One region of the Mesorhizobium sp. M8A.F.Ca.ET.181.01.1.1 genome, then DNA from elsewhere that is predicted to be linked to it. Evidence: riboswitches for the same ligand, from Rfam matches in the RefSeq annotation. Region 1 holds a riboswitch; the other holds the start of a gene.
The links. A riboswitch is a leader RNA that binds a small molecule or an ion and turns the genes downstream of it on or off. The one in region 1 is predicted to bind S-adenosylmethionine.
Positions count from the first base shown of each region.

Region 2: linked by a shared signal. The riboswitch ahead of EN824_RS27780 (O-succinylhomoserine sulfhydrylase) and the one ahead of EN824_RS29400 (homoserine O-acetyltransferase) in region 1 are both predicted to bind S-adenosylmethionine.

Region 1 is NZ_SRTV01000011.1:109,231-124,969, forward strand. It holds gene EN824_RS29375 (methyltransferase domain-containing protein) at 1-255, shown strand, start outside; gene EN824_RS29380 (ABC transporter ATP-binding protein/permease) at 392-2,209, shown strand; gene EN824_RS29385 (DUF1194 domain-containing protein) at 2,309-3,112, shown strand; gene EN824_RS29390 (glycosyltransferase family A protein) at 3,177-4,100, opposite strand; gene metW (methionine biosynthesis protein MetW) at 4,419-5,033, opposite strand; gene EN824_RS29400 (homoserine O-acetyltransferase) at 5,155-6,324, opposite strand; SAM riboswitch at 6,446-6,523, opposite strand; gene hisC (histidinol-phosphate transaminase) at 6,661-7,770, shown strand; gene EN824_RS29410 (prephenate/arogenate dehydrogenase family protein) at 7,793-8,728, shown strand; gene EN824_RS29415 (sugar kinase) at 8,725-9,654, opposite strand; gene EN824_RS29420 (DUF2125 domain-containing protein) at 9,660-10,658, opposite strand; gene EN824_RS29425 (gamma-glutamylcyclotransferase) at 10,810-11,331, shown strand; gene EN824_RS29430 (aldo/keto reductase) at 11,455-12,402, shown strand; gene EN824_RS29435 (LysE family translocator) at 12,495-13,121, shown strand; gene EN824_RS29440 (1-acyl-sn-glycerol-3-phosphate acyltransferase) at 13,125-13,928, opposite strand; gene EN824_RS29445 (LysR family transcriptional regulator) at 14,006-14,911, opposite strand; gene EN824_RS29450 (peroxidase-related enzyme) at 15,013-15,564, shown strand; gene EN824_RS29455 (DUF1348 family protein) at 15,624-15,739, shown strand, end outside.
Region 2 is NZ_SRTV01000009.1:209,769-225,507, forward strand. It holds gene ppk2 (polyphosphate kinase 2) at 45-953, opposite strand; gene EN824_RS27735 (ATP-binding protein) at 1,109-2,374, shown strand; gene phoU (phosphate signaling complex protein PhoU) at 2,491-3,216, shown strand; gene EN824_RS27745 (magnesium and cobalt transport protein CorA) at 3,310-4,317, shown strand; gene EN824_RS27750 (GcrA family cell cycle regulator) at 4,386-4,904, opposite strand; gene EN824_RS27755 (aspartate aminotransferase family protein) at 5,261-6,460, shown strand; gene argF (ornithine carbamoyltransferase) at 6,477-7,388, shown strand; gene EN824_RS27765 (Hsp33 family molecular chaperone) at 7,518-8,549, shown strand; gene apaG (Co2+/Mg2+ efflux protein ApaG) at 8,785-9,177, opposite strand; gene EN824_RS27775 (ceramide glucosyltransferase) at 9,398-10,549, shown strand; gene EN824_RS27780 (O-succinylhomoserine sulfhydrylase) at 10,577-11,767, opposite strand; SAM riboswitch at 11,824-11,901, opposite strand; gene EN824_RS27785 (2'-deoxycytidine 5'-triphosphate deaminase) at 12,042-13,136, shown strand; gene araD1 (AraD1 family protein) at 13,188-14,180, opposite strand; gene mmsB (multiple monosaccharide ABC transporter permease) at 14,384-15,670, opposite strand; gene mmsA (multiple monosaccharide ABC transporter ATP-binding protein) at 15,667-15,739, opposite strand, start outside.

The DNA of each region.
Region 1 (15,739 bases):
CCGCCATCGCGGCGGCACTTCATGATGCGCTTCCACAATGTGCTGGAGCGTGCCGGCCGGCGGCTGTGGCCGATCTTCTCCGGCGTCATCGTGGTGGAAGCGCAGAAGCGGCTTTATCAAGGCGTGCCGGTGGCCCAGCGCGCATCTCGCCGCGTCTTCATGCCGGTGCTGTCGCCGCATGGCGCGACGCGGCTCGGCCGCCGGGCCGAGGGAAGGGGTGCAGCATCGTCGGCTCGGCAAGTGACACCTTCGTGATCGCAATGGAAACTTGCATCGCGCGGCATGTTTCCGACCTATCTGTCGTGCTGGGCTCGCGGAGTGCTTGAGGGCTGCCGCCGTCGGCTCTCTTCATCCGGTTTCAGCTTCGCTACTGAATGCAAGGATCTCGGCCATGGCTGATCAACTGGACAATCAGGCCACCGTTCAACCGGTCGCCGTGGCCAGCAGCCTGCGCGATCAGGTGGCGACGATCAAACGGGCGCTCATCGGATCGCCGGTTCGCAAATGGTTGCTGTGGACGTCGGCCGGCATCATGGCCGTCATCGTCGCGACGTCGATCGGCCAGGTTCTGCTCAATCGCTGGAACCAACCCTTTTACGATGCGCTCGCGCGCCGCGACATGGCCGCCTTCCTGCATCAGCTTCTCGTCTTTGCCATGATCGCCGGCGGGCTGCTGGTGCTCAACATCGGCCAGACATGGCTCAACCAGATGATCCGGCTGAAGCTGCGCGAGGCGCTGACGCTGGATTTGATCGACCAGTGGATGCGGCCGGCGCGTGCTTTCCGGCTGGCCAATGCCGGCGCCATCGGCGTCAATCCCGATCAGCGCATGCAGCAGGATGCCGCGCATCTGTCGGACCTGTCGACCGATCTTGGTGTCGGCCTGCTGCAGTCGTTCATCCTGCTCGTGTCTTTCGTCGGCGTGCTGTGGGAGCTGTCCTCGGGCTTTGTGTTCCACATTGGTGGCTTGTCGCTGGCGATACCGGGCTACATGGTCTGGGCGGCGTTCCTCTATGCCGGCACCGCCTCCTGGCTGAGCTGGCTGGTCGGCCGGCCGCTCATCCGTCTCAACAGCGACCGCTATACGCGCGAAGCGGAGCTGCGCTCCTCGATGGTGCGCGTCAACGAGAACGTCGATGCCATCGCGCTGTACCGGGGCGAGGATGACGCCAGGCGACGGCTCGAACTCGACCTTGGCACGGTGCTGGGTGCCATGCGGCGCATCTACACCGCCCAGATCAACCTGTCCTGGGTAACCGACACCTATGGCTGGATCACCGTCGTGGCCCCGATCCTGGTTGCCTCGCCGGTCTATTTCTCGGGCGATATCAGCTTTGGCGGGCTGATGATGGCGGTCGGCGCCTTCAACCAGGTGCATTCATCGTTGCGCTGGTTCATCAACAACATCGGCAGCATCGCCGACTGGCGTGCCACGCTGATGCGTGTCGCCGACTTCCGCATCGCGCTCGATGAAACCGATGTGCTGCACGACAAGGAGAAGCGTATCTCCTTCGATGAAAACGCCAATGGCAGCCTGACGTTCGAGAAACTCCAGGTGGCCTCGCCGGAGGGTTGTACGAAGCTCTCCGACCAGCATGTCGAAATCCATGTCGGCGAGCGCGTGATGATCACCGGCGAGCCCGGCGCCGGCAAGACGCTGTTCTTCCGCGCCATTGCCGGCCTGTGGCCATGGGGGGGCGGAAAGATCGGCATGCCGGCGGGAGAAGCCCCCATCTTCGTGCCTCGTGTCCCTTACTTCCCCGCCGGTACGCTGCGCGAGGTGCTCGACCATCCCTATGGTGTCGCTCCGGCAAGCGATGCCGATATTTCGGCGGTGCTTGCCGAAGTCGGCCTCGATCGGCTGTCATCCTCGCTCGACCGGTCGGCCCGCTGGGAGCGTGAGTTGGGCGATGACGAACAGCGATCGCTCGCCTTCGCCAGGCTTGCCTTGCGGAAGCCGAAATGGGTGATCATCGATGAAGCGATGGATGCGTTCGACGGCCCGTCGCTGAGGCGTGTGCTGTCGCTCATGGATAAGCATCTGAAAGGTGCCGCGATCATCAATATCGGGCGCGGCCTGCACAACAATCAGTTCTTCCCGCGTTCCCTGACGATCGTGAAGGATACCGGCGTGCCCCCGCTGAAACCCGCCCGTGTCAGGGCGGGCGCCATCGAACCGCCGCCAGTCGCCGCTCGGCGCAAGACATAGAACGGCCGGCATTCGGACTGGGCGGCCACGCCTGCCACAAGCTTTATTTCGCCGTGATCGCGAGCGAATGTCGCGATCGAAACATCGCTCGTGCTGGCCATGCTTGAGATAATGAGCCTGCTTGCCTGCCTGGCTTGCGCCGAGGCCGCCCCGGTTCCTTCGGCGCCAAATACGCTGGCCGTCGACGTCGAACTGGTGCTGGCGGTCGATATCTCGCTGTCGATGGACGAGACCGAGTTCGCCCTTCAACGCGCCGGCTATGTCGAGGCGCTGCGGCACGCCGATTTCATCCAGGCGGTCCGTTCCGGCCATACTGGGCGCATTGCGCTCGCCTATTTCGAGTGGGCCGGCACGGTGCGCGATGACGCGGTCATCGGCTGGCAGATCATCGACAGTGCGCAGAGCGCCAACAGCTTTGCCGACAAGCTTGCGGCCCGCCCTTTCCGGAGTTTCCGCGGTACCTCGATTTCGAGCGCGCTTGCTTTCGGCGCCGAGCTTTTCGACGGCACCAATTTCGCGAGCGAACGCAGCGTCATCGACATATCTGGCGACGGCCCCAACAATATCGGGCCGCCGGTCACTGTGACGCGCGATGCGGCCATTGCCAAGGGCATCGTCATCAACGGCCTGCCGATCCTGATCAAGCCATCACCGACCTTCAGCCATCTCGATCAGTATTATGCGCAGTGCGTGACCGGCGGACCTGGTTCCTTCGTGCTGCCGATCCATGCGGCCGCCGAATTCTCAACGGCGATCCGGCGCAAGCTGATTCTCGAAGTCAGCGGCATTCAGGACAAGCCCAAAATCATGCCCGCCGAGATGGACGCGCCGATCGACTGCCTTCTGGGAGAACGGGACAGGCGGTTCCTGTCGGATCCCTATTTCCCGGAACTGGACCGATAGGCCTGGCCGTGGGCCAGGCAGGCCCCTGCAACGCGCCGTACTCGATCGCTGAGCTGCCGCCAGGTCAGGCCGGTGGAATTCCAAACTTCCCACGAACTTCGTCGTAGAGGCCGCGCCGCCAGCGGCGGCCGTAGAGATAACCGGCGATCAGTTCCGGCAATGAATAACCAAGCGCGTCGGACGAGCGGTTGGCCATGTATCCAGCAAATGCCTGTGGTATCCGCCCCCGGAGAATATCGGCGATGATCTGCCGCGTGATCATAAAGGGTGGGACATGGGGGTAAGAGCGAGCGATGTGCGGGTGCTTACTCATCAGGATCGCATAGGCTTCGACATAGCCGTCCCGGCGGCCCGAAATCGAATTCTGCGAATTGTGCTTCGTCCAATCGATATCTTCCGATAATTGCGCGCCGAAGCGCTGTGCGAAGCGCAGCAGAAGCTCCCGGTCCTGCATCCGGGGAATGTCGCTGTCATAGCCGCCGATGGCCAGCAAAGCCTCTCGCCTCGCCGTTATCGCCGACCCGGCGATGAAGGCCGTCTGCGCAACCACCGCCCGCTCCAGCATCGCCGGATTGAGGAAGGCACCGCGGTTGACACAGGCGGTGCCACGGCCACCCTTCACCGAGACATATGAGGAGAGCAGGACTTCGAGCGCCGGATTGTCGTCGAACCATGCCAGCGTCCGTTCGAGCCGGTGTGGCAGGAAGAGATCGTCCGAATCAAGAAAAGTCACCACGGGCGCCCTCGCCAGCTCGATGCCGGCATTCCTGGCGGCATTGGCGCCGCGCCATTTCGCGCCGACATAGATCAGCCGAGGGTCGCGAATGCGCGCAAGCGCCGCTTCCGTCCCGTCGGTCGAGCCATCGTCGACGACGATATGCTCAAACCGCGCCATGCTCTGAGAAAGCACGCTTTCCACCGCGCGGAGCACCGTTTGGCGCCGGTTGTGAGTCGGGGTGATGACCGTGATGAGGGGCAAATGCTCCACGTCAGCTGTTTCCAGCGCGAAAATGCACTTTCCGATAGCTCTTCAGGATGGTTGAATGGATCGGACTTCCCCCTGGCTGGCCCTCATCGGGATTAAGTGCGACGCTACAAAAAACAACCTGTTATGTCACCCATTGTGCCGTCGTTCTGACGACAAGGGAATGGTGAATTCCGGCGCCTAGCGCTTCAACCGCAACACTTTTGCCACCGCTGAAATTGGCGGAAGCTCTTCGCGGTTGCGTCCATGTGGTGTTGGCCGACGGCGTGGAACATCCGCACAAGGCCACGGATGTCCTGGCATAGGAGGCCGACGGCGGCCTTATCGCTTCAACAAAAACACCGCCTGCTGGCCAAAGAAATTCCAGAACCACCAGGGCATCGACAGGCCGATCTTCTGGCCGTTGGCGTCGAGCGCGGTCGCCTTTTCCACCGTCGCGCCAAGCTCCTCGCACAGATTGACGAAGTCGCGGATGGTGCAGAAGTGGATGTTGGGCGTGTCGTACCAGGAGTAGGGCAGATCCTTGGTCACCGGCATGCGGCCCTTGACGAACAGCGACAGGCGCACCCGCCAATGGCCGAAATTGGGGAAGGACACGATCGCCCGATTGCCGATCCGGAGCAGTTCGTCGAGCACCAGCTTCGGGTTGCGGGTGGCCTGCAGGGTCTGCGACAGGACGACGAAGTCAAAACCCTTGTCGGGATAGAATTCGAGATCCATGTCGGCATCGCCCTGGATGACCGAGAGGCCGCGCGCCACGCATTCGTTGACGCCGCGCTGCGAAAGCTCAAGGCCGCGACCGTCGACCTGCTTGGTTTCCTGCAGCAATTCGAGCAGCGAGCCGTCGCCGGAGCCTACGTCAAGCACGCGCGATTGCGGCGGGATGAGGTTGGCGACGACCTCAAGGTCGACACGCTGGCTGCCATTGACGCTCATGGCTTCGCCTCCTGAGTGGCGCATGACGATGGTCCGAAAAGTCCGCAATTTTTCTGGGTCATGGCTTCGCCTTTCCGTCTGACGCATGACCGTGGTCCGAAAAGTCTGCAACATTTCGGGGTCATGCGCCGAGCCCCCTGGCGCGCGCGGCCGAACCGATAAAGCCGTTGATGGCGGCAAACAGTTCCGGTTCGTCGAGCAGGAAGGCGTCGTGGCCGCGGTCGGTCTCGATCTCGACGAAGGAAACCGAGGCACCGGCGGCGTTGAGCGCGTGCACGATCGAGCGGCTCTCTTCGGTCGGGAACAGCCAATCCGACGTGAAGGACACCAGGCAGAAGCGGGTCTTCGTGCCGGCAAAGGCGTCCGCCAGCCGGCCGCCATGGTCGGCGGCAAGGTCGAAATAATCCATCGACCGTGTCATGTAGAGGTAGGAGTTGGCGTCGAAGCGGTCGACGAAGGTCATGCCCTGGTGGCGCAGATAGCTCTCGATTTGGAAATCGGCATCGAAGCCGAAGGTCAGCGCTTCGCGGTCCTGCAGGTTGCGGCCGAATTTGCGGTGCAGGGCGGCTTCCGACAGATAGGTGATGTGGGCGGCCATGCGCGCCACCGCCAACCCCTTTTCCGGGCGCTTGCCGTGCTCGAAATATTTGCCGCCATGCCAGTCCGGATCGGCCATCACGGCCTGCCGCCCGACCTCGTGGAAGGCGATGTTCTGTGACGAATGGCGTGCGCCGGTGGCGATCGGCAGTGCCGAGAACACCCGCTCGGGATAGCTCGACGCCCATTGCAGCACCTGCATGCCGCCCATCGAACCGCCCAGCACGCAGAAAAGCTTCTCGATGCCGAAATGGTCGACCAGCATCTGCTGCGCACGCACCATGTCGCGGATGGTGATGACAGGGAGGTCGAGCCCATAGGGCTTTCCCGTGGCGGGGTTGGTCGAAGCCGGCCCGGTGGAACCAAGGCAGCCGCCGATAACGTTGGAACAGATGACGAAGAAACGGTTGGTGTCGATGATCTTGCCGGGGCCGATCAGCACTTCCCACCAGCCTGGCTTGCCGGTCACCGGATTGGTGTTGGCGACATGCTGGTCGCCGGTCAGTGCATGGCAGACGAGGATGGCATTGGAACGGGCATCGTTCAGAACGCCATAGGTCTGATAGGCGATCTGGAACGGCGACAGCACCGTGCCGGCATCGAGCTTGAGCGGCTTGTCGGGTCCGAAACGCAACACCAGGCTCGACGGATTGTCGACCTCGTTGTTGGTCCTTGCTGCGCGCAGAGCGGCCATTCCTAATCTCTCTTGCTGCATCGTTTCTTGCGAAAATCTCCGCTGATTTTCGCGGCGCCGATGCGGTCGTCCGGGCCGGTAGCGGACAATAAAAAACCGGCATTGCCTTCGCAAAGCCGGTTACGTCACGCAAACGGCCCTTTAGCGAATTGTTTAACGTGGCTGCAAGCCGACCGGCCAAATCACCACGGAACTGTCACCGCCCTTCTAGAACCCGCCCGCCTCGCCGTCAATGGCGGCGGCTGGCACTAGTGCCGCCTCTCGACATTGCCGGCCATGGCTTGTATTTCCGCAGCGGCTTCCGGATGGAGGCATTTTCGACGGATTTTGCAAGACATGAACCAGACACCGGATCAGGCACGTCCAACCCCCCGCGCGGGCATCATGGACATAGACGCCTATGTGCCCGGCAAGAGCACGGCGCCGGCCGGGGTCGCCAAGGTCTACAAGTTGTCGTCGAACGAGAACCCGCTTGGGCCGTCGCCGAAGGCGATCGAGGCCGCGCGTGAGGTCGCCGGCAAACTCGACATCTATCCCGACGGCACCGCCAGGCGGTTGCGCGAGGCGATCGCCGAGGTGCATGGCCTCAACGCGCAGAACATCATCTGCTCCAACGGTTCCGACGAGATCCTTGGCCTGTTGGCACAGACCTATCTCGCGCCCGGCGACGAGGCCATGTTCACCGAACACGCCTTCATGGTCTACAAGATCTACATCCAGTCGGCCGGCGCCACCCCGGTCGTGGTCAAGGAGACCGACGAGCGCGCCGACATCGATGCGATGCTGGCGGCTGTGACGCCGCGCACGAAAATCGTGTTCCTGGCCAATCCCAACAATCCGACCGGCACCTATGTGCCGTTCCAGGAGGTGCGTCGCCTGCATGCCGGACTGCCGAAAAACGTGCTGCTGGTGCTGGACGCGGCCTATGCCGAATATGTCCGCCGCAACGATTACGAAGCCGGCATCGAGCTGGCCGGCAGCGCCGAGAACGTGGTGATGACCCGCACCTTCTCCAAGATCGGTCTCGGCGGAGCGCGTATCGGCTGGATGTATGGTCCGATGCACATTGTCGATGCGATCAACCGCGTGCGCGGCCCCTTCAACGTCAATGCGACCGCGATCGAGGCCGGCATCGCCGCGATCCGCGACCGCGCCCATGTCGAGCGCAGCGTGGCGCATAACGAGACCTGGCTCGCCTGGCTGAGCGAGGAGATGACTGGACTCGGACTGCGCGTGACGCCCAGCGTCGGCAATTTCCTGCTCATTCATTTTCCCGACGACCAGAGGCATTCGGCGGCTGCGGCGGATGATTATCTGAGCGCGCGCGGCTATATTCTGCGGCGCGTTTCAGGCTACGGCTTTCCCAACGCGCTGCGAATGACCGTCGGTACCGAAGAGGCCAATCGCGGCGTTGTCGCCGCGCTCAAGACATTCCTGAAAAGCTAGAACGCCTGAAAAGTTACACACCATGGCATCACCGATGTTCGAAAAAATCGCGCTGGTCGGCATCGGCCTGATCGGCTCGTCGCTGGCCCGCGTCATTCGCCGCGAAGGCCTGGCTCGCCATGTCGCGATCTCGACGCGCAGTGTGGCAACGCTCAAGCGAGCCGAGGAACTGGGACTAGGCGATTCCTACACCACCGATTCCAGGGAAGCTGTGCGTGATGCCGATCTGGTCATCGTCTCGGTGCCGGTGGGCTCATCCGGTGCGGTGGCGCAGGAGATTGCGCCGGCGCTAAAAAAAGGTGCGATCCTCACCGATGTCGGCTCAACCAAGGCCTCAGTCATCGCGCAGATGCAGCCGCATGTGCCTGAGGGCGTCCATTTCATTCCCGGCCATCCGCTGGCGGGTACCGAAAAATCCGGCCCGGATGCCGGATTTGCCGACCTGTTCGACAATCGCTGGTGCATCTTCACGCCGGTGCCGGGCACCGATCCGGAGGCGCTGGAACGGCTGTCGGAATTCTGGCGCCGCTGCGGCGCCAACATCGACACGATGGATCCGCAGCATCACGACATGACGCTGGCCATCGTCTCGCATCTGCCGCACATCATCGCCTACAACATCGTCGGCACCGCCGACGACCTGGAATCGGTGACCAAGACGGAAGTGATCAAATATTCCGCCTCCGGCTTTCGCGATTTCACGCGTCTGGCCGCCTCCGATCCGACCATGTGGCGGGACGTGTGCCTGCACAACAAGGATGCCATCCTGGAAATGCTGGCGCGCTTCTCGGAAGATCTGGCGTTCCTGCAGCGCGCGATCCGCTGGGGCGATGGCGACAAACTCTTCGACCTGTTCACCCGCACCCGCGCCGTGCGCCGCTCGATCATCGAGGCGGGCCAGGATATCGACGCGCCGGACTTTGGCCGCCAGGCGGTCGAGCATCCGGCAAAGAGCTAAGCTGTTTCAGGCCAGGTCGCTGCCATCATGGCGAGCGTTTCCGCCCGATCCGGCGCGCCCAGCCTGCCGCCGAAGCGCAGGCATTTGAGCGCGGCGGCGGCACTCGCAAAGCGCAGTGCGTGCTCGATCGCCATGGCTTCCGCCAGCCCAACGGCAAAGGCGCCATGAAAGACATCGCCGGCGGCCAGCGTGTCGACCGCCTTGATCCTCGGCGCCTCGACATGGCGGGATGATCCGGCGCTTCGATCGAACCACCAGGTACCCGCCGCGCCGCCGGTGACCGCGACGAAGGCGTCGGTGCTGGAGGCGAGATCCTCGCAAGCGGTCTCCAGATCCAACGCGTGGCCGCAGATGATACGCACTGCCGGTTCGGAGGCGACGATGTGCGAGGCCAGCGGCAACAGTTGCTCCAGCACCGCCAGCGGCGCGGTATCGGCATCGAGGATAGCCGGCCTGCCCGCGGCGCGCGCCGCGTTCAGGGCAAGTGCCGCTGCACCCGGCCAGCGCACGTCGGCCAGCACGGCATCGAACGCCGTGATGTCGGGAAACGGCAAGGCTTCGGGATCAGCCTGCGCGCGCGTGTCGTAGAACGGCACGATGATACGCTCGCCATGCGCATCGACCAGGATCGAGGCCAGCGCCGAGCGTGCGCCGCTGACGCGGCGCACATGGCTGCAATCGACGCCCTCGGCCTCGATTCCAGCGATCAGCTGATCGCCGACAGGATCGTCGCCAGCACTCGCCCATAGCGATATCTCGGCGCCGAGACGACGTGCGGCGCAGGCCGCGCTCGTGGCCATGCCCGAGGCGATCTGGACGCCGTCCGAGGCGATGAATTTTCCCTGATGCGTCGGAAGCGACTCGACGCGCAGGATGGTGTCCAGCGTCAGCGCTCCAACACTCAAGAGCCTCACGGGTCTTGCCATGGGTGCTATTGCACCGGCTTGATCTTGCCCAGCGGGATAAAGCCGAGCGAGGCCTTGCCCTTGACCACCTTCAGCGGCATCGACGGCTCGCTGCCGAGTAGAGCCAGGGCGCCAAAACCTTGCTCGATCGCATTCTTCTGCTCGGGCACGGCGCCGGCAAGGATAGATGCCACGGCCTTCGGATCCTTGATCCTGATCATCAGATCGGCATCGACCAGGCCTTCTGCATCGACCGACAGCGGTCCGGAAACGGTGACACGCGCCGTCCCCGACGACAGATCGAGATTACGGATTTCGATCCTCTGGCCGCGCAGGCTTTTCACCTGCGTGCCGACCAGCGCCACGCCGTTCTTCAGTGTCACGTCGCCGCTGGCATCGAGCGCCGGCAGCACGCGCCCGCCGATCGTGTCGGGATCGATTTCAAGATCGCCAAAGCTGCCGACATAGTCGATATCCGCGCCATTCGGCTGCAACTGGCCTGATGCCTTGCCGGCACTGAACAGCTCGACTGGATCGGTATCGTCGGCCGGATCGGTCTGGCCCGACAGGCCCTCGGCCTGCAGCGCTATACGTCGCGGCAGCGGATACCACAGTTTGACGTTGGCCTGCAGATTGTCCCAGTCGATCCAGAGCGGCATCATGCCCGGGACGGAGGTTCGGAGCGGACCGCGCAGATTGGCAACCGGCGACAAGGGCTGGGCGATCTGGGCGGTGGCATTGAAGGAGCCGGCCGAGGCGGCAATGTTCTTGGCATCGTCCTCGTAGGCGAGATTGTCGCAAGAGACGGCAAAGCTCAGCGGATAGCCACTGACCTCGAGGTTGGCGCAGCCAGCCTGGATGCCGCTCTTATTGAGCGTGGCAACCGCCTTGTCGGCCTCCGACCTGACCCTGTTGGCCAGATAGAACCATCCGGCGCTGTATATGGCGAACAGCACCAGGATGAACGCGGCAAGCCACCATAGGCGGCGACGGTTACCCGGTCGGCGTTCGTCACTTGACGTCATGCTTTGGCTCTCATTAACGCATGGATGGTGTGAACGGATTCTCGATTCCGGGAACACCAGTGGACAGAGACGATAGGTAGACGGACACGAGCGGAAAAAACACCGGTTTCCGGTGCGGTGTTGCCATTCTTTTGCAATCAGGCGCGGTGATATGGGCGATTTTTGGGTGTTCGGCTACGGTTCGCTGATCTGGCGGCCCGGTTTCGCGCATGTCGAGACACGGCGTGCGCGCCTGCATGGCTACCGCCGCTCGCTTTGCGTCTATTCCTTCGTGCACCGCGGCACGCGCCAGCGGCCGGGACTGGTGCTTGGCCTCGACCATGGCGGGTCCTGCGTCGGCCTCGCCTTCCGCGTGCCCGGCGAACTGCGCGACGAGGTCATTGCCTATCTGCGTGAGCGCGAGCTTGTCACCAGCGTCTATCTCGAGCGGACGCTCAAGGTTCGTCTCGACGGCGGCGGCGCGGTCGAGGCCGTGGCCTACATCGTCGACCGCAAGCATGAGCAATATGCCGGGGCGATGGACGCGGCGGATGCAGCGGCCGTGGTGCGTGGCGCGGTCGGCCGATCGGGCAACAACGAGGACTATGTGCTGAGTACGCTGAAGCATCTGGAAGCACTGGGCATCCGCGACCACTGGCTGGAGGAGGTGAAACGGGGGATAGCGTCTTTGTGAAGCGCTGGCTCTGCGGAAAACGGTGGCCAGGGCCTTTGACCTCGATGCGGCAAGACCTAGGTTAGGCTCCGAACCCAGCCAGCGGGCGGCATCGCCCGGCCCCAATCATCACGGAGATCCGTCTTGCAGAAACGCCGTCTCGGTCGCACCGACCTTTCCATCGCGCCGCTGGTTCTGGGCGGCAATGTCTTCGGCTGGACCGCTGACGAGAAGACCTCCTTCGATCTGCTCGACCGCTTCGTCGGCGCGGGCCTCAATGCCATCGATACGGCCGACGCCTATTCGCGTTGGGTTCCCGGCAACAAGGGCGGTGAATCGGAAACCATCATCGGCAAATGGATGAAGGACCGCGGCAATCGCGACAAGGTCGTGGTGGTCACCAAGGTCGGCTCGGATATGGGGCAGGGCCACAAGGATCTGTCCGCCGCCTATATTGAAAAGGCCGTCGATGCATCGCTGAAGCGGCTGCAGACCGAATTCATCGATCTTTATCTGTCGCACTGGCCGGATCCGACGACGCCCTATGAGGAAACGCTCGGCGCCTATGAGAAACTGCTCGCCAAGGGCAAGATCCGCTATGCCGGCTGTTCCAACCTCGATGCCGGCCAGTTGCGTGCTGCACTTGACGTGGCAAGCCTGCGCGGCCTGCCGCGCTACGAGGTGCTGCAGCCGGAATACAATCTCTACGACCGCTCCTCCTTCGATGGCCCGCTGCGCGACCTCTGCGTGGCCGAGGATGTCGGCGTCATCACCTATTTCAGCCTGGCCAAAGGTTTCTTGAGCGGCAAGTACCGCACGGAAGCCGATCTTGGCCAGAGCGAGCGCGGGGAGGATGTCGGCGGCTATCTCAATCCACGCGGCACGCGCATTCTGGCGGCGCTCGACGCCGTATCCGCCAGGCATTCGGCCAAGCAGGCGGAAGTGGCGCTTGCCTGGGCCATGGCGCGGCCGGGCGTCACCGCGCCGATCGCCAGTGCCACCAAGCCAAGCCAGATGGACAGCCTGATCAGGGCGGTGTCGTTGAAGTTGAGCGCCGACGATATGGCCGAGCTCGACAAAGCCAGCGCCTGAGGGCTGCCGGCAAGACGGGACGCACGAACGTCCAAGACGATCCTCATGCCTTGCCATACCGTCCTTCGCACGGGCTCAGGGCGGAGGACCAGATGGACGGATCGCTTCTTTCGCAGCCGGAGCCTTGGCGCCAATTGCTTGCGCTGTTGCTGGCCGCCACCGTCGTCATGGGCAGCCCTGGGCCGGCGACGATAAGCGTTACCGCCGTCGGCGCCGCCTTCGGCCTGCGCGATTCGCTTCGCTACACCGGCGGCATCGTCCTAGGCACGATCGCCGTGCTGCTGGTTGTGGCGACCGGGGTTATGGCGGTGCTTGGGTCGATGCCGAAGCTGGCGCCGTTGCTGGTTGTCGCGTCGGCGGCCTACATTCTCTATCTCGCCTTCAAGATCGCCACCGCGCCGGCGCTGGCCGCACGTGCCGCCGAGGCTTCGCGCCCAACCTGGCTGGCTGGATTTCTCCTGGCGGTCGCCAACCCCAAGGCCTATGTGGCGATCGCTGCCGTGTTCGCCGGCACCTCGTCGAGAAAGGGCGATGTCGAGCTCGGCCTGTGGACGAAACTGACTGTTCTGGCGGTGATGATCGTCGTCATCCACGCCGTGTGGCTTGTTGCCGGCGCGGCGTTCGCACGCTTCCTGCGCAGGCCTGTCGCCTCGCGGATCATCAATCTGGTCTTTGCCGCGACGCTGCTGTTGACCACGGTGCTGGCTGTGTACGGTTGACGATCAGGCCGCGGAGCCGTCAAGCTTCGCGCCGAGTTCCCGCAACCGCTTTGCCGCCGTTGTCGGCAGGGCCGGCGGGTTGGGCGCGCGTGATGCCTCGACAAGAAGCTGGTCACAGGCGGCTTCCGTCTCGCCGATCAGCCGCGCCATGAACTCTTCCTTGCCAAGACCCGGCGGTATGGGCGGCAGGAAGCGTGCCTTGATGGTTCCGGGATAGCGGAGGAACTTGCGGCGCGGCCAGTAGAGGCCGGCGACATGGGCGACCGGCACCACCGGAACGCCAAGCTGCGAATAGATTTCAACGATACCGTATTTGTAGGCCGGCTCGTCGCCCGGAGCCCGGCGGGTGCCCTCGGGATAGATGATCAACTGGCGCGGGTTGCGTGCCATTTCTTCCTTGGTCGCGGCGACCACCGCCTTCAAGGCCTTGGAGCGGCTGCCGCGATGCACCGGGATCATGCGCATCTTCAAGATGTACCAGCCGAAAAACGGGATCCAGGTCAGCTCGCGCTTCAGGATGTAGAGCGGGTCCTGGAGGTAAGGGAAGAAGGCGATAGCGTCCCAGAACGACTGGTGCTTGGGCGCCAGGATGAACGAACCCTCGGGCAGGTTTTCCTGCCCGGTGATGTCATTCTTCGTTCCGGCGATCTTGTCATAGAGCCACATCGAGGTGCGCGACCAGAATTTCGGCACGAACCAGGCACGGTGACGCGGCGACAGGAAATAGTAGGGGGTCCAGAGGATCATCTGGACGATCAGATTGACGTAGAAGACGAAATTGAACGCCAGCGATCTGACATAGAGCATGGGGGAGGTCCGGTGAGGAAGTGTGCGTTGGTTACACCAAGCGCGGGGAAAAAGGAAACGGTGCGATGCTGCCCGTCCTACCAGGTTGCCTGCGCCAGGCGTTCCCTCAGGCGTGGGGCGGCAAAGTCCAGGAAGGCGCGCAGTTTCACCGGCAGCCGGCCCTGGCCCGCATGCACCAGGTTTACCGGCCAAGGCTCGGGTTCGAAATCCCCGAGCACGGGGCGCAGTGTTCCTGATCGTGCGGCGGCAACGATCTGGTAGGAAAGCACCCGCGTCAATCCGACACCGGCGATCGCCGCATCGATCGCCGCCTCGGCGGTGTTGACCCGGAGCCTCGAGCGGACCGGTACGATAAAATCAGCCTTGTCCACGCTGAAGGTCCAGGTGGCAAGCGAGCCAAGGCCCTCGAAGGTGATGCAGCTGTGCGTCTCGAGCTCTCCCGGGGTCCGTGGAATGCCGTGCGCGGCCAGATAGGCCGGGCTTGCGCAGACAACATGACCGATCGAGCCGACCCTGATGGCGACCAAGCGCGAATCCGGCAGCCTGCCGATGCGGATGGCGAGGTCGATATGGTCCTCGGCCAACTGGCTTATCCTGTCGCCGAGCGTGAGGCGGATATCCACCAGGGGATAGGCGGCCAGGAAGTCGGTGACGACGGGCAGAACGTGAAGGCGGCCGAAGACAATCGGCGCGGTGATGATCAATTCCCCTGTCGGGGCGCTGTATTCGCCGCCGGCGGTGCGTTCGGCATCGCCGACCTCGTCCAAAATGCGGCGGCAGGCCGCGAGATAGGCATGGCCCGCATCGGTCAGTGTGAGCCGCCGCGTCGAGCGGTTCAACAGCCGTGTCTTCAGGTGCCGCTCCAGCTCGGAGACCTTGCGGCTGACCGTTGCTAGCGGAACGTCCGAACGGCGCGCGGCGGCGGAAAGGCTGCCGCCTTCCGCCGCCGCGACGAAAAGGGACATGGCTTCAAGACGATCCATCATTTCTTCCAGAAAATGGAAGGGTTGATTGCAAATATGGCATCTACATCCGCAACATGGAAGGCTGCATATAAGCGAGGCATCTCAACAAGGAAATCTTCATGCCCCGCATTGCCACGCCTTCGTCGATCGCAACCGCTCCCGCCGCCGCGCAGCCGATGCTGCAGGCCGTGGAAAAACAGCTCGGTGTCGTGCCGAACCTGTTTCGGATGGTCGCCAACAGTCCGGCCGCGCTGGAAGGTTATCTCGGCATGATGGGAGCTTTGGCCAAGGGCCGGCTTGCGGCGCCGACGCGCGAGCGCATCGCGCTGGCGATCGCCGAGATCAATGGCTGCAACTATTGTCTGTCCGCGCACAGCTATCTCGGCAAGACGCTCGCCAGGCTCGACGATGCCGAGATGATCGCCAACCGCCACGGCGGCTCCTCGGACCCCAAGGCAGCTGCGGCGGTGCGTTTTGCCGCCAGCGTTGCGCAAAGCCGAGGACAGGTCGGCCAGGAGGATCTCGCCGCTGTCAGGCTCGCAGGCTATGACGATGGGGAGATCATCGAGATCGTCCAGCATGTCGCCCTGAACGTCTGGACCAACTATATCAATGAGGTTGCCCAGACCGACATTGATTTTCCGGTTGTTTGCGCCCGAGATGCTGCCTGAATCCGGATAGGAGTGGCGGTGCCCGTCGGTCCCCACCCTTCATGCCGCAGAGGAATCCCATGTCTGAGAGCCGCCCGCCGCTTCCACCCTTCACCGCCGAGACGTCAGCCCAGAAGGCGCACATGGCGGAGGATGCCTGGAACTCGCGCGACCCGGCGCGGGTGGCGCTTGCCTA
Region 2 (15,739 bases), on a different contig from region 1:
CATCAACTGCGCCGCGCTGGCTTTGGCCGCGCGGCGCCAAAGCGTCAGTCCTGCTTGCCCAGGAATGACGGCCCTTCGCCGATGATCTTCTTGTCTTCCTTGCCGACGACATCGAGATCGCGCCCCTCGTAGGGCAGCGACAGGAGGATGCGACGCATCACCGCCAGCCGCGCGCGGCGCTTGTCGTTGGCCCGCACGATGATCCATGGCGCGAACTCCTTGTGGGTGCGCTCGAACATGCTGTCGCGCGCCTTGGTGTAATCGTCCCACTTGGTGATGCCGGCAATGTCTATCGGCGAGAACTTCCAGCTCTTCAGGGGGCTGTAGCGGCGATCGTGAAAGCGCTCGAGCTGCGTCTCCTGGCCGATGTTCAGCCAGAATTTGAAGAAATGGATGCCGTCATTGACGATCATTCGTTCGAAATGCGGCGTCTCGTCGAGAAACTTCTCATGCTGTTCGGGGGTGCAAAAACCCATCACTGGCTCGACGCCGGCGCGGTTGTACCAGGAGCGGTCGAAAGTGACGAATTCGCCCGACGTCGGGAAATGGTCGGCATAGCGCTGGTAGTACCATTGCCCCAGCTCCGTCGGGGTTGGTTTGGTCAGCGCGACGTTGCGCGCCGTGCGCGGGTTGAGGTACTGGCGCACCACGAAGATCGTACCGCCCTTGCCGGCAGCGTCACGCCCCTCGAACAGCGCCATCACCCGCTTGCCGGTCGCCTGCAGCCAGGCTTGCGCCTTGACCAGCTCGATCTGCAATTTCTCGAGCGTCTCGTCATACTCTTCGCTTTTCATCTTCTTGTCGTAGGGATACCCGCCCGCGGTCAGCTTGTTCTCCTCGACCCAGTCCGGAAGCTCGGGATTCTCGATATCGAACTCCCGTTTCTTGCCGCCGATCTTGATGTTCAGCGGACCAGAAGTTGGCGTGACGGAATTTTCCTTGGCGTTTTTCATGCAGACGAACCCTTTTAAGTGTCTGGACTCATGCTATTGGGAGCCACTACAGGCCGCATGTCCATTTGGACGCGCAAACGACGCTGTAGCACTTTTGATTTGCGGTCCAGCGGAAGTTTCCGTCGCCGTGTGACCGGTGGAGGTTGGGCGCGCGAATGACTGACCTGGGCGCGGAACAGAAAGGCACGGGGCAAGCCATGGCCGCCCGGCTGTGGAACAGCCGCTGGCTGCTTGCGGCCGGGGTCGTGGCGGTTCTGATCGCCTATGGCTTCGCGGGTATTTCCGCCTACGTGCTGGTACCGGCTCTGCTGCTGTTGCTGGCGGCGGCAATATTGCCGGCGGCCGGTGTGCGCCATTCCGCCGAGAGCGTCGGGGCAATCGAGGCGATGGGCTTGCAGCGCCTGTCGGGGGAATATCTCGCGGCCGCCGTCGCCGATCCGCTCATCATCTTCGACCAGGCCGCCACCATCGTCCACGCCAACGCCGCCGCCTTTGCCGCCTTTGGCGGCATCGCGCCCGGCATATCGCTGCCGCTGAAATTCCGGGCGCCGGAAATGCAGGCGCTGCTGGACAGTGTGCTGTCGGGAACCGTCGCCTCGGATGTTGTCGATTACACCGAGAAACTGCCTGTCGAACGGGCCTACCGGGTCAGCGCGTCATCGGTCGGGCATGGCACCGACCTCTATGTGCTGGTCTTCAAGGACCAGAGCGAGGCGCGACGCATAGACCGCATGCGCGCCGACTTCATCGCCAACGCCAGTCACGAGTTGCGCACCCCGCTGGCCTCGATCGCGGGTTTCATCGAGACGCTGCGCGGACCGGCCCGCAACGATCCGGCGGCGCGCGAGCAGTTCCTCCAGATCATGCAGAACCAGACCGGCCGCATGGCGCGCCTGATCGACGATCTGCTGTCGCTGTCGCGGCTGGAGATGAAGCCCTATCTGAGACCGGGAACCGAAGTCGATCTGCGCCAGACCGTCGACAGCGTCATCGATTCGCTCGGACCGCTCGCCCGGGAAAACAATGTCGCCATCGAGCGCGATTTCGCCAAGGGGCCGCTCGATGTGCCGGGCGATCGCGACGAGTTGTTCCAGGTCTTCGAGAACCTTTTGGAAAACGCCTGCAAATACGGCCAGTCGGGCGGCCGCGTCGTGGTGTCGATCGCGCGCGGCGATGACGGTTCCGAACCAGGCATCGACGTGACGATCCGGGATTTCGGCCCCGGCATCCCCGAGGAACATATCCCGCGCATCACCGAACGCTTCTATCGTATCGATGTCGAGACCAGCCGGACCCAGAAAGGCACGGGACTTGGCCTGTCGATCGTCAAGCACATTCTGACGCGTCACAACGCAAGGCTGACGATCCGGTCCGAGGTCGGCAAGGGCGCCGCGTTCTCAGTCCATTTGCCGGCGCACTGATACTGCCCTAGTTTTCCACGGGACCGTTTCTTTTTTCTGTCATCCGGTTAGCGTATCAGCGGGGATTCGAGGAAACGACTCAAAATCAAGACACCCCGTGGGAAGGCATTTCGTCCATGCAGTCCGTTCACACAATGAGCGCCTTTGACGAGGAACTGAAATATCTCTCCAAGCGCATCGCCGCCATGGGCGGCCATGCCGAGCGCATGGTCGAGCAGGCGGTCGCCGCCTTGGTCAATGCCGATCCGGGATTGGCCCAGAAGGTCATTCGCGATGACCTCGTGCTGGATGAGGGGCAGCGTGAGATCGACGACAAGGCGATCATCATCATCGCCAAGCGCCAGCCGATGGCGACGGACCTGCGCGAGATCGTCGGCGCCATCCGCATTTCGGCCGACCTCGAGCGGGTCGGCGACCTCGGTAAGAACGTCGCCAAGCGGGTGGTCGCCGTCATCGACGGCCGTCAGCCGACCAGCCTTTTCCGCGGCCTGGAGGCTCTGGCCAACCTGGCGCTGACCCAGCTGAAGGAAGTTCTCGACGTCTATGCGTCGCGTTCGGTCGACAAGATCGGCTTCGTGCGCGACCGAGACGACCAGATCGATGCCATGTACACGTCGCTGTTTCGCGAATTGCTGACCTACATGATGGAAGATCCGCGCAACATCACGCCCTGTACGCATCTGCTGTTCTGCGCCAAGAACATCGAGCGTATCGGCGATCATGCCACCAACATCGCCGAGACCATCTACTACATCGTCACCGGCGACCAGATGCCGCCCGATCGGCCGAAAAGCGACAAGACGGACAAGATCGGCCTCCCCGCGGCGCTGCCGGTGAAGTGAACGCACGTCCTCTCGAACGCTTGATCATATTGCGCTAAACTACCCCGAGATAAGCTTGGTTCCCTGGGGAAGGCAACGCTTTCGGAGGCCGCGATGGAATATGTCCGGGAGTTCAAGCCCTCGCCGCCGACATCGGGCATCATTGCCTGCGGTGTCTATACCGCCGGGCGCCGCATCGCCGATATTCCAATCGAGGAAGCCGGCGATTGGGCCAAGAAATCGGGACACGTCGTCTGGATCGGGCTGCTTGAACCCGACCGTGAACTTCTGCTGCGCGTCCAGGCACAGTTTCATCTGCATGAGCTGGCGATCGAGGATGCCGAGCATCCGCACCAGCGGCCAAAGATCGAGCAATATGGCGATGCGCTGTTCATCGTCGCCCGCACGGCGCAGCTGATCGACGGGCGCGTCACCTTCGGCGAGACTCATCTGTTTGTCGGCTCAGGCTACATCGTCAGCGTCAGGCACGGCCCGTCGACATCCTATGCCGCCGTGCGCCAGCACTGGGAAAGCTGCCCGCACTCGCTGGCCAAGGGCGAGGATTTCGTCCTTTACGCCATTCTCGACTTCATCGTCGACAACTACATGCCCGTGCTCGAGCAGATCGAGGACGAGGTCGAGGCGATCGAGGACAAGGTCCTGCTGAAGCCGATGACCGGCCCCGATATCGAACGGCTTTACATGCTGCGCCGCGACCTCTTGCGCCTGCGCAATGCGGCATTGCCCCTGGTGGAAGTCTGCCGCCGGCTGACCAGCGCCGAGCTGCCGCAGATCCATTCGGCCATGCACCCGCTGTTCCGCGACGTGACGGATCACATCCGCACCGTCCAGGAGAAAATCGACAGTCTGCGCGAGGTGCTGGCCTTCGCCTTCGAGGCCAGTCTCCTGGTCGGCCAGAGCCAGGAAACGGCGATCTCCAAGAAACTCGCCTCGTGGGCGGCCATCCTGGCGGTGCCAACCGCATTCGCCGGTATCTACGGCATGAACTTTACCGACATGCCCGAGCTGAAGATGGAATATGGCTACCCGATGGTGCTGGCCACCATCGCGCTGATCTGCTGCTTCCTGTATTGGCGGTTCAGGAAGAACGGCTGGCTGTGAAAGAGCAAATAGCGAATAGGGGAAAGACTGCATTGCCCCCTCGCGGAAGCTCAATCAGTGGCTATTCCCTATCGGTTCCTGCGCCGCTCCGCCGCTGGCTGGAACGCCACGCGGGCATGGTACTTGCAGTAGGGACCGGTCTCGGCGGCTTCGTTGCCGCAGAAATTGAAGTCCTCCGAAAGCGGATCACCGTTCGGCCATTTGCAGGTGCGCTCGGTCAGTTCGACGAGCTGCAGATGCCGTGAGATCGGTACCACGACGTTCTCGACCGGGCGAATGTAGTGTCTTGCTACAGGTTCGGCGTCGAATTGCGTCTGAAGGGCCGTCGCGCCGATCGAAGTCGTGACATGACGTGCCGTGGTCGCGGCGCGTGCCACCGACTTCTGGACGGTCGATCCTTGCGATGCCTTCTTCTGGCGTGCCGGCGTCGCCGTCGCACGGCCGCGGCCCGACAGTTTCAGCCGGTGCACCTTACCGATGACCGCGTTGCGGCTGACCCCTCCAAGCTGAGCGGCAATCTGGCTTGCGCTCAGACCCTCCGACCACAGTTTTCTCAAGAGTTCTACCCGCTCGTCAGTCCAGTTCATGACCGCGCTCCTCATAAGCGTGCGGCAATCAGAATCCTTTCCCGACCCAGCACCACTGCTGGGGCAGACACCACATATATCTGGTGATTAGGTCCGCCGCACGAAATCTAGTTATTTCTCGACTACAACTACTCTATGCGCTGACTCGGTGACAAGAGTCCCAAGTGCAACACGAATCGGTTTTTTCGGTTTTCCCCAACTTGCCCGGTCGCTCATGAGCCGGCGTCGCGTCAGGGGGCTTGCCGCGCGCCACTACGCGACGTTTTCGTTGACTTCATGACCGAAAAACACGATAAGCCACAGAAGGCCGCCGCTTTGGCGGCTTTTTTGATTTTCCGGTACCGGAGACGCATATAATGAGCGGTTCGGCGCTTTACGAGACCTTTGCTCGCGCACCCCTGGCCTTCGACCATGGGGAAGGCACCTGGCTGGTTACCGACAAGGGCGAGCGATATCTCGATTTCGCCGGCGGCATAGCTGTCAATTCGCTTGGCCACGGCCATCCTCATCTGGTCGCGGCCCTTACCGAACAGGCGGCGAAGCTCTGGCACGTCTCCAATCTCTATGAGATCCCGGGGCAGAGCCGGCTTGGCGAACGATTGGCTGATGCCACCTTCGCCGACAAGGTGTTCTTCACCAATTCCGGCGCCGAGGCGCTGGAATGCGCGATCAAGACGGCGCGGCGCTACCACTTCGTCAAGGGACATCCCGAGCGCTTCCGCATCATCACCTTCGAAGGCGCCTTCCATGGCCGCACGCTGGCGACCATCGCGGCCGGCGGCCAGTACAAATATCTCGAGGGCTTCGGACCCAAGGTCGAAGGCTTCGATCAGGTCGGCTTCGACGACATCGACGCCGCTGAAAAAGCGATCACGCCCGAGACCGCCGCGATCCTGATCGAGCCGGTGCAGGGCGAGGGCGGCATCCGCCCGGTACCGACACAGTCGTTGAAGCGTCTGCGGCAGCTCTGCGAGCAGCACGGCCTGTTGTTGATCTACGATGAGGTTCAGTGCGGCATTGGCCGTACCGGCAAGCTGTTCGCGCATGAGTGGTCGGGTGTGACGCCCGACATCATGGCAATCGCCAAGGGCATTGGCGGCGGCTTCCCGATGGGCGCCTGCCTTGCCACCGATGAAGCGGCCGTCGGCATGACCGCCGGCGTGCACGGCACCACGTTCGGCGGCAATCCGCTGGCAATGGCGGTCGGCAACGCCGTCCTCGACGTCGTGCTGGAAGATGGATTTCTCGAGGATGTCCAGCGCAAGGCGCTGCTGATGAAGCAGGGGCTTGCGTCGGTAGCCGACGAATTCCCCGAGGTGATGGAGGATATCAGGGGCACCGGGCTGATGCTCGGCCTCAAATGCGCGATGCCCAACGGCAAGGTGAACATGGCGCTGCGCGACCAGCATTTGCTGGCGGTTCCGGCCGGCGACAACGTCATTCGCCTGCTGCCGCCGCTGACCGTCACCGATGCCGAGATTCACGAAGCGCTCGGCCGCATCCGCGCCGGCGCCAAGGGCCTGTCGGAGGCCATTGCCTCCGCCGCCGCGAAGTAATCCGGAACCATTCCTGATGTCAGTTCGCCATTTCACCGATCTTTCCACCGTTTCCGAAGGCGATTTGCGCTTCATGCTGGATGATGCGGTGACGCGAAAGGCGCGTCTCAGGGCCGGCGAGCGGACCAAGCCGCTCGAAGGCAAGGTGCTGGCCATGATCTTCGACAAACCGTCGACGCGCACGCGCGTTTCTTTCGACGTCGGCATGCGCCAGCTTGGCGGCGAGACCATCATGTTAACCGGCACCGAGATGCAGCTCGGCCGCTCCGAGACCATCGCCGACACCGCCAAGGTGCTGTCGCGCTATGTCGACGCCATCATGATCCGCACCACCTCGCACGAGCGGCTGCTAGAGTTGACCGAGAATGCCACCGTTCCGGTGATCAACGGGCTGACCGACGACACCCACCCCTGCCAGCTGATGGCCGACATCATGACTTTCGAGGAGCATCGCGGTCCGGTGGCCGGCAAGACCATTGCCTGGACCGGCGACGGCAACAACGTGCTACACTCGCTGCTCGAGGCCTCGGCACGGTTCCGCTTCAATCTCAACGTCGCCGTACCCGAAGGCAGCGAACCGGCGCAGAAGCATGTCGACTGGTCCAAGGCGCATGGCGGCAAGCTGCATTTCACCCGCTCGCCCGAAGAAGCCGTCGACCAGGCCGACTGCATCGTCACCGACTGCTGGGTGTCGATGGGCCAGGAACACCGTGCCCGCGGCCACAATGTCTTCTCGCCCTATCAGGTCAACGCGGCGCTGATGGCCAAGGCAAAGCCCGACGCCCTGTTCATGCATTGCCTGCCGGCCCATCGCGGTGAGGAGGTGACCGACGAGGTCATCGACGGACCGCATTCGGTGGTCTTCGACGAGGCCGAAAACCGGCTGCACGCCCAGAAGGCCGTGCTTGCCTGGTGTCTCGGTGCTTGATGTGTCTTGTTGCTTGATATGTCTTGGCGCCTGAAATGCCCAGGCGCTTGATCTGCGGGGGCGCGATGCCTATCTGCGCCGCATCACGCAAATCAAGCGCGTTTGGACGCATGTGCCCACCAGGGCCGCATGGCCGCGCCCTGGAGCTTTGTCATGTTGGAAAGCCATCAAGTGACTGAACATCACCCCAAACTCGGCGAGTTCGGCTACGCCGGCGACGATCACGTCGTTCCCTTCGAAGTCGGTCCGCTCGACGTGCGTGGCCGCACGGTGCAGCTCGGGCCGATGCTCGACGCCATCCTTGGCCGCCACGACTATCCCGAGCCGGTCGCCCGCCTGCTGGCGGAAGCCTGTGTGCTGACGGTGCTGCTCGGCACCTCGCTCAAGTTCGAAGGCAAGTTCATCCTGCAGACCCGTACCGACGGGCCTGTCGACATGCTGGTCGCGGACTTTTCCACGCCCTCGGCGCTGCGCGCCTATGCGCGTTTCGACGCGGATCGGCTCGAAGCGCTGGTCGCGGCCGGCGAGACCTCGCAGCAAACGCTGCTTGGCAGCGGCGTGCTGGCGCTGACCATCGATCAGGGCGCCCATACGCAGCGCTATCAGGGCATCGTCCAGCTCGACGGCGAAACGCTGGAAGACGCGGCGCGCACCTATTTCCGCCAGTCGGAACAGATCCCGACGGATATCAGGCTCTCGGTCGCCAAGCTGCTGACGCCCGGTATCGGCGGTGCGCGCGAGCAGTGGCGCGCCGGCGGCATACTGGCGCAGTTCCTGCCGCAATCGCCCGAGCGCATGCGCGTCCCGGACCTGCCGGGTGGCGATGGCGATCCGCGCGAGGAAGTCCACGATCCGGCCGATAATTCCTGGCAGGAACTCCTCGCCTTGCTGGGCACCATCGAGCCGACCGAGCTGATCGACCCGACCATCGGCGCCGAGCGGCTGCTCTATCGCTTGTTCCACGAGCATGGCGTGCGCGTCTTCGGCGGCGTCCCGGTCACCGACCAGTGCTCGTGCTCCAGGGACAAGATCCGCGATATCCTCGAAGGCTTCTCCGCGCAGGAGATCAAGGACAGCACCGAGGATGGCGGCATCCACGTCGCCTGCGAGTTCTGCTCGACCCAGTACGACTTCGATCCGGCCGAGTTTGCGGCTCAGTAAAGCTAGTCCCTTCTCCCCGTCACTATACGGGGAGAAGGTGCCGGCAGGCGGATGAGGGGCAGCGCCAGCGTTAGTACAGGAGCTCCTTGGCTCTATCTGAAGAAATTCTCGCAAGCTCGGCGCTGCCCTCATTGTCCTGCCGGACGGTCGTCACTCGAAAAGCCAAGCAATTGGCTTTTCGTCCGCTTCGCGGACCATTCCTCAACTCCCCCGTATAGTGACGGGAGAAAAGACGCTAATTCACCGTGCGCCTTGTCCCCGGCAGATCGAGCGAGAAGGCGGGGATGGCGATGTCGAAGGTCTCGCCGCGCTTGTTGCGCATCGTGTAGCGTCCGACCATGATCCCGGACGGTGTCGAGAGCGGGCAGCCGGACGTGTATTGATAGCTGTCGCCGGGATTGAGTTCCGGCTGGTCGCCGACAACGCCCGGCCCGCGCACTTCCTCGACCCGGCCGGCGCCATCGGTGATGTGCCAATAGCGCGACAACAACTGCACGAACTCGTCCGACTGGTTGTCGATCGTTATCTGATAGCCCCAGACATAGCGGTTCTCCGAGGGATCCGAACGGTCCTCGAGATAGAACGGCCTGACCTGCACTTCGATGTTGCGCGTCACGGCGCGGTACATGAGCGGCTCCAAAACAACCCGATGACTTTCAGCGCTCCCGGTGAGCAGGTCAACGTGCGCGTCTTGTCGCGGCTGACCTTGAACCGCAGGTGCCGGCAAAGAATGTCATTTAAGTGACACACGACAATGGTGGTGTGCACGAACCGGGCGACTCGGCGCTCTGTCGAACTGTTGAAAACGGCCACGATGCCGGCCGCCTTTCCGGAGTGACCAGATCTCGATGGAACTCACCTTCATAGCCGCCTCGCTTTCGACCGCACTCATCCTTTCAAACGCCGCCAGCATTTCGCTCGCCGCTTCACAGCTGAAACGGCGCAACACGATCGCCCCGCCAGCCGGCAAGCCGCAACCGGTCTCGATCGTCGTCCCGTCGCGGGGCGTCGAGCCGTTCACGCATGAGACGCTGGAACGCGCCTTCGCCCTCGACTGGCCACGCTACGAACTGATCTTCTGCGTCGCCCATCCCGACGATCCGGTGGTCAAACTGATAAACAGGGCGATTGCCCGGTTTCCCAAGGTGCCGGCCCGGCTGCTGATCGGTGACGACCGCGTCAGCGCCAATCCAAAGCTCAACAATTGCGTCAAGGGTTGGGAAGCGGCACGCCACAACTGGGTCATCCTTGCCGATTCCAACGTCCTGATGCCGAGGAACTATGTCGAGCACATGATGGCGGCATGGCGGCCCGACACCGGCCTTGTCTGCTCGACGCCGATCGGCTCGCGGCCCGAGGGTTTCTGGGCCGATGTCGAATGCGCCTTCCTTAACACATTGCAGGCCCGCTGGCAGTATGCCGGCGAGGCGCTCGGCCTCGGCTTTGCCCAGGGCAAGAGCATGCTGTGGAACAAGCCGATGCTGGATGCCAATGGCGGCATTCGGGCGCTGGCCGCCGAGATCGCCGAGGACGCTGCCGCCACCAAGCTGGTGAACGGCCTCGGCTTGCGCGTCAATCTCGTTGCCGCGCCCTTCGAGCAGCCGCTCGGCCAGCGCACGCTTGGCGAGATCTGGTCGCGTCAGGCCCGCTGGGCGCGCCTGCGCCGCGTCACCTTCCCGCTGTTCTTCGCGCCCGAAATCCTGACCGGCGCGGCGGTGCCTCTCGCGCTTGCCCTGGTTGCTGCGGCGAGCGCCGGCATCAGCCTCTGGGCAACCGCGATTGCCGTGTTGGCGGCCTTCTACCTTCCGGAGTGCGCACTGGCCTTGTCCAAGGGCTGGTACCTGTCGCCGCGCATGGTCGCGGCCATGATTGCGCGGGACGTGATGCTCCCAACCCTCTGGGCGCGCGGCTGGCTCGGCGGCGCCGTCGACTGGCGCGGCAACGTAATGACCATCCGCACCAAGGCGGCCGAACTGGAGGAGACGCCGTCGCGCGCCTGATCGCCGCGACCGACGCTCCCAAACAGCCTATTTGGCGGTCTTCAGCGCCTGCGCGATGTCTTCCAGCAGGTCGTCGGCGTCCTCCAGGCCGACCGACAGCCTGAGCGTCCCTGGCCCGATGCCGAGTTCGGCGCGGGCCTCGTCGCTCAGGTTCTTGTGCGTCGTCGTCGCCGGATGGGTGATCAGGCTCTTGGCATCGCCGAGATTGTTCGAGATCAGCACGATGTCGAGGGCGTTCTGCAGCGCGAAGGCCGCCGGCTTGCCGCCCTTGACGTCGAGGCAGATCAGCGTCGAGCCGCCCGACATCTGCTTCTTGACGATGGCGGCCTGCGGATGGTCGGCGCGGCCGGGATAGATGACGCGGGCGATCTGCGGCTGCTCGGCCAGGAAGTCGGCGATCCTGCCGGCGCTTTCCGTCTGCTGGCGCACGCGCAGCGGCAGCGTTTCGAGCCCCTTCAGCAAGGTCCAGGCATTGAACGGCGACAGGCTGGGGCCGGTGTGGCGGAAATAGTCGTGCAGGTTTTCGTCGATCCACTTCTTGTCCGACAGGATGACGCCGCCGAGGCAACGGCCCTGGCCGTCAATATGCTTGGTGGCCGAGTAGACGACGATGTGCGCACCAAGCTGCAACGGCTTCTGCTGCAGCGGCGTGGCGAAGACATTGTCGACGACAAGCCGCGCGCCGATCGAATTGGCAAGCGAGGCGACGGCTGATATGTCGACGACTTCCAGCGTCGGATTGGTCGGGCTTTCCAGGAAGAACAGCTTGGTGTTCGGCCTGACCGCCTTTTCCCAATTGGCGATATCGGTGCCGTCGACCAAGGTCGCCTCGATGCCATAGCGCGGCGCCAGCGTCTCGACCACCCAGCGACAGGAGCCGAACAGCGCGCGCGCCGCAATGATATGATCGCCGGCCTTGACGCTGCACAGAAGGGCCGCGGTCACCGCCGCCATGCCCGACGCCGTGGCGCGCGCGTCCTCGGCGCCTTCGAGAGCGCACATGCGCTTTTCGAACATGTCGACGGTCGGGTTGGCGTAACGCGAATAGATGAAGCCAGGCTCTTCGCCCTTGAAGCGGGCTTCCGCCGCCTGGGCGGTTTTATAGACATAGCCCTGGGTCAGGTACATCGCCTCGGCGGTTTCGCCGAATTGGGAACGCAGGGTTCCGCCATGCACGAGTGCCGTCTGAGGTTTCCAGTTGCGCTTCTTGGTGCTCATCGCTTTGTTCCAGACACAAAAAAACCGGCCGCGAAAGTCGCAACCGGTCCATACGGCCTTGCGGCCCGACGGTCCTTTAGCGACTTGTTTAACGTGGCTGCAAGCCGACCGGCCAAATCACCACGGGATAACGACCCTTTAGACCCGCGCCACGCTTGCGTCAATTGCCGGCTTCATTAAGAGGTTTGTACCAAGGCAGGTTCCGCAAAAGTGCCCAGTGGTTTTGCGGCAAGAACCTGCACCAAAAGAGACCAGTCTTGGGCGGAGCCAGACTTTGCGGCAGACAGGCATTCTTCCCGATCAGGACATTTCGGCGCTGTTCAAGTCCGGCGCGCTGAAGTCGCCGCGCGCGCTCGATGCCGATCAGATCCAGCCGGCGAGCCTTGATCTCAGATTGGGGAAAAAGGCCTGGCGGGTGCGCGCCTCGTTCCTGCCCGGCCCCAACCACAAGGTCTCGGAAAAGCTCGATCGGCTGCAACTCCACGAGATTAATCTGACCGAAGGCGCGGTTCTCGAAACCGGCTGCGTCTATATCGTGCCGCTGCTCGAAAGTCTGGCCCTGCCGGCTGGCATTTCGGCTTCGGCCAATCCGAAGAGCTCGACCGGGCGGCTCGACATCTTCACCCGCGTCATGACCGATCGCGGCCACGAGTTCGACAAGATCGCCGCCGGCTATCACGGCCCGCTCTATCTCGAGGTCAGTCCGCGCACTTTTCCGATCGTCGTGCGCACCGGTTCGCGCCTGTCGCAGATCCGCTTCCGTACAGGCAACGCACTGCTATCGGAAGCCGAACTGCATGAATTGCACAACGCCGAAATGCTGGTCGCCACCGATCCGCCGAACATTTCCGGCGGCGGCATCGCGCTGTCGATCGATCTCAATGGCGACAAGGATGGGCTGGTCGGCTATCGCGGCAAGCACCACACCGGCCTCGTCGATGTCGACAAGCGTGCCGCACAGGACGTCGTCGATTTCTGGGAGCCGATCCACAAGAGCGGCGCCGGCGAACTGGTGCTCGATCCCGACGAGTTCTACATCCTCGTCAGCCAGGAGGCGGTGCATGTGCCGCCGCTCTACGCCGCCGAGATGACGCCCTTCGATCCGCTGGTCGGCGAGTTCCGTGTCCACTATGCCGGCTTTTTCGATCCGGGGTTCGGCCATTCGGCGTCCGGCGGCACCGGCAGCCGGGCGGTGCTCGAAGTGCGCAGCCACGAAGTCCCGTTCATCCTCGACCATGGCCAGATCGTCGGCCGGCTGGTCTACGAGCACATGCTGAAGCGGCCGCGGGCGCTTTACGGCACCGACCTGGGCTCGAACTACCAGGCGCAAGGCCTCAAGCTCTCAAAGCATTTCCGCGCGGTGCGCTAAGGTCGAAGCTGCCGATCTCCCCACGAGAGGGGGATGACGCCCCCGTGGCTTTTACAGCGCCTTCACCGCCACCTTCACCGGCTTTTCGATTTCCAGCGGGTTGCGCAGCGGCAGGCCGAAATCCCCTGCCTCGATCTCGAACACGTCGCCTGCTTCCGTGTTGATGCCGTCGGCGAAGGATAGCGTCGCGGTGCCGAACATATGCACATGCACGTCGCCCGGCTGGCGGAAGGCCGAATATTTGAAGTGGTGGTGTTCGAGATTGGCGATGGTGTGCGACATGTTCGTTTCGCCCGACAGGAACGGCTTCTCCCACAATGTCTTGCCGTCTCGCAGGATGCGCGACGTGCCGCGGATGTCCGAAGGCAGGTCTCCGATCAGGATTTCCGGCCCGAACGAGGCATTGCGCAGCTTGGAGTGGGCGAGGAAGAGATAGTTCACGCGCTCGGTCACATGGTCCGAGAATTCGTTCGACAGCGTGAAGCCGACGCGGAACGGCGCGCCGTCGTCGCCGATGACATAGATCCCGGCGACCTCGGGTTCTTCGCCGGCATCCTTGGCAAAGGCCGGCGACATCAGCGCCGCGCCAGGCGCGACCGCCATGGTGCCGTTGCCCTTGTAGAACCATTCCGGCTGTACGCCGACCTGGCCTTTGGCGGGTTTGCCGCCTTCCAGCCCCATGCGGAACATCTTCATCGAATCGGTGAGCTGCTCCTCGCCGTCGGTGCTGAGCTTCTTGTGCATGGAATCGCGCGTCGCGGCCGACCCGAGATGCGTCAGCCCCGTGCCGGTCAGGTGCAGATGCGCCGGGTCGGGGTGATTGATCGGCGACAGGAGCCGTCCTCTCTTGTAGGCGGCGTCGAGATCGACCGTCTCGCCAAGTCCCTTGCGTTCGATCAGGGCGGCCAGGCCGACACCGGTGCGGGCGGCCTCCATCGCCAGCGAATAGACGCTGCGCGCGCCGTTGATGATCCGGGTCTTCCCGCCGCTGCGGGCAACGACACGGATCGTCTCGGCGTCGTCGAGAATCTGCGAGATCAGCATGATCAGTCCTCTCTCATTTTTCCGTGTCCGGCTGCCATCGGCAAAATCCTGACCGGCGCGGCGCGGAAACGCGCCACGGTTGAAACGCTTCGTCCGGATTGCGTTCGCGAGCCTGGTCCTTCCCCGGACTTCTTGGTGCCGACGGGCTGCCGGCAGCTTCGCGATCTAGAACCCGTATGCCTCCTAGTCCTCGCCTCCAGCCCTTAAGCCTTGTTCTTGTTGTAGACGTCGAAGATGACGGCTCCGAGCAACACCAGTCCCTTGACCACCTGCTGCCAGTCGACGTTGACGCCCATGATCGACATGCCGTTGTTCATCACGCCCATGATGAAGCCGCCGACCACCGCGCCGATCACCTGGCCGACGCCGCCCATCGCCGAGGCGCCGCCGATGAAGACGGCCGCGATCACGTCGAGCTCGCTGCCGAGGCCCGCGGCCGGCACGGCCTGGCCGAGACGCGCGGCGATGATCAGGCCGCCGAGCGCCGACAGCACGCCCATATTGATGAACACCAGAAGCGTCAGCCGCTCGGTGTTGATGCCCGACAATTGCGCTGCCTTGGGGTTGCCGCCCATCGCGTAGATGCGGCGGCCGATGGTCATGCGCTTGGTAACGAAGACGAACAGCGAGATCAGCACGCCCATGACGAGCAGCACCACCGGCAGGCCCCTGTAGCTGGCGAATTCATAGACCAGGAACAGCGCCAGCGCGCTGGCAACCAGCGTCTTGATGACGAACAGGGGGAAGGGCTCGGCCTCATAGCCGTGGCGCTCGCGCTTGCGCCGTGTCCTCACCCCGAAATAGGCATAGGCCAGCACGGCGATCAGCCCCAGCACGACCGTCGTCATGTGCAGCGTCAGGCCGCTGCCCAAAATGGTCTTGCCGGCCGCGTTCACCGTCGGCGCAACCAGCGTCAGCGGGCCGATCACATCAGGGATGAAGCCGGAGCTGAGTGCCTTGAAGCCGTCCGGAAGTGGACCCACCGAGGAGCCGCCGCCCAGCAGCGCCTGGCAGATGCCGCGGAAGATCAGCATGCCCGCCAGCGTCACGATGAAGCTCGGTATCCGGTGGTAGGCGATCCAATAGCCTTGCGCCGCGCCGATCAGGCCGCCCACGATCAGGCAGACGATCGAGACCACCAGCGGATTGCTGAGCGGTCCGAGCTGCCAGATGACCATCATGTTCGCCGCCAGCGCGCCGATGAAACCGGCGACCGACCCGACGCTGAGGTCGATGTAGCCCGAAACGATGACCAGCAGCATGCCCAGCGCCATCACGATGATGAACGAGTTCTGCTGCACCAGGTTGCTGAGGTTGACCGGCTTGAACAGCGTTCCCGACGTGGTGAACTGGAAGAACAGCATGATGACGATCAGCGCGATAATCAGACCATATTCGCGCAGGTTCGTCGTCAGCGCCGAGACGGCGATGCGTGGACGCTGTTCTTCGGCGATGTTGCCTTGCGGGGCGGGGGCGCTGTCGGTGCTCATGCTGCTTTTCCTTCTCCACGAACGATGGCCCGCATTATTTTTTCCTGGCTCGCGTCCGCCGCGGGCATT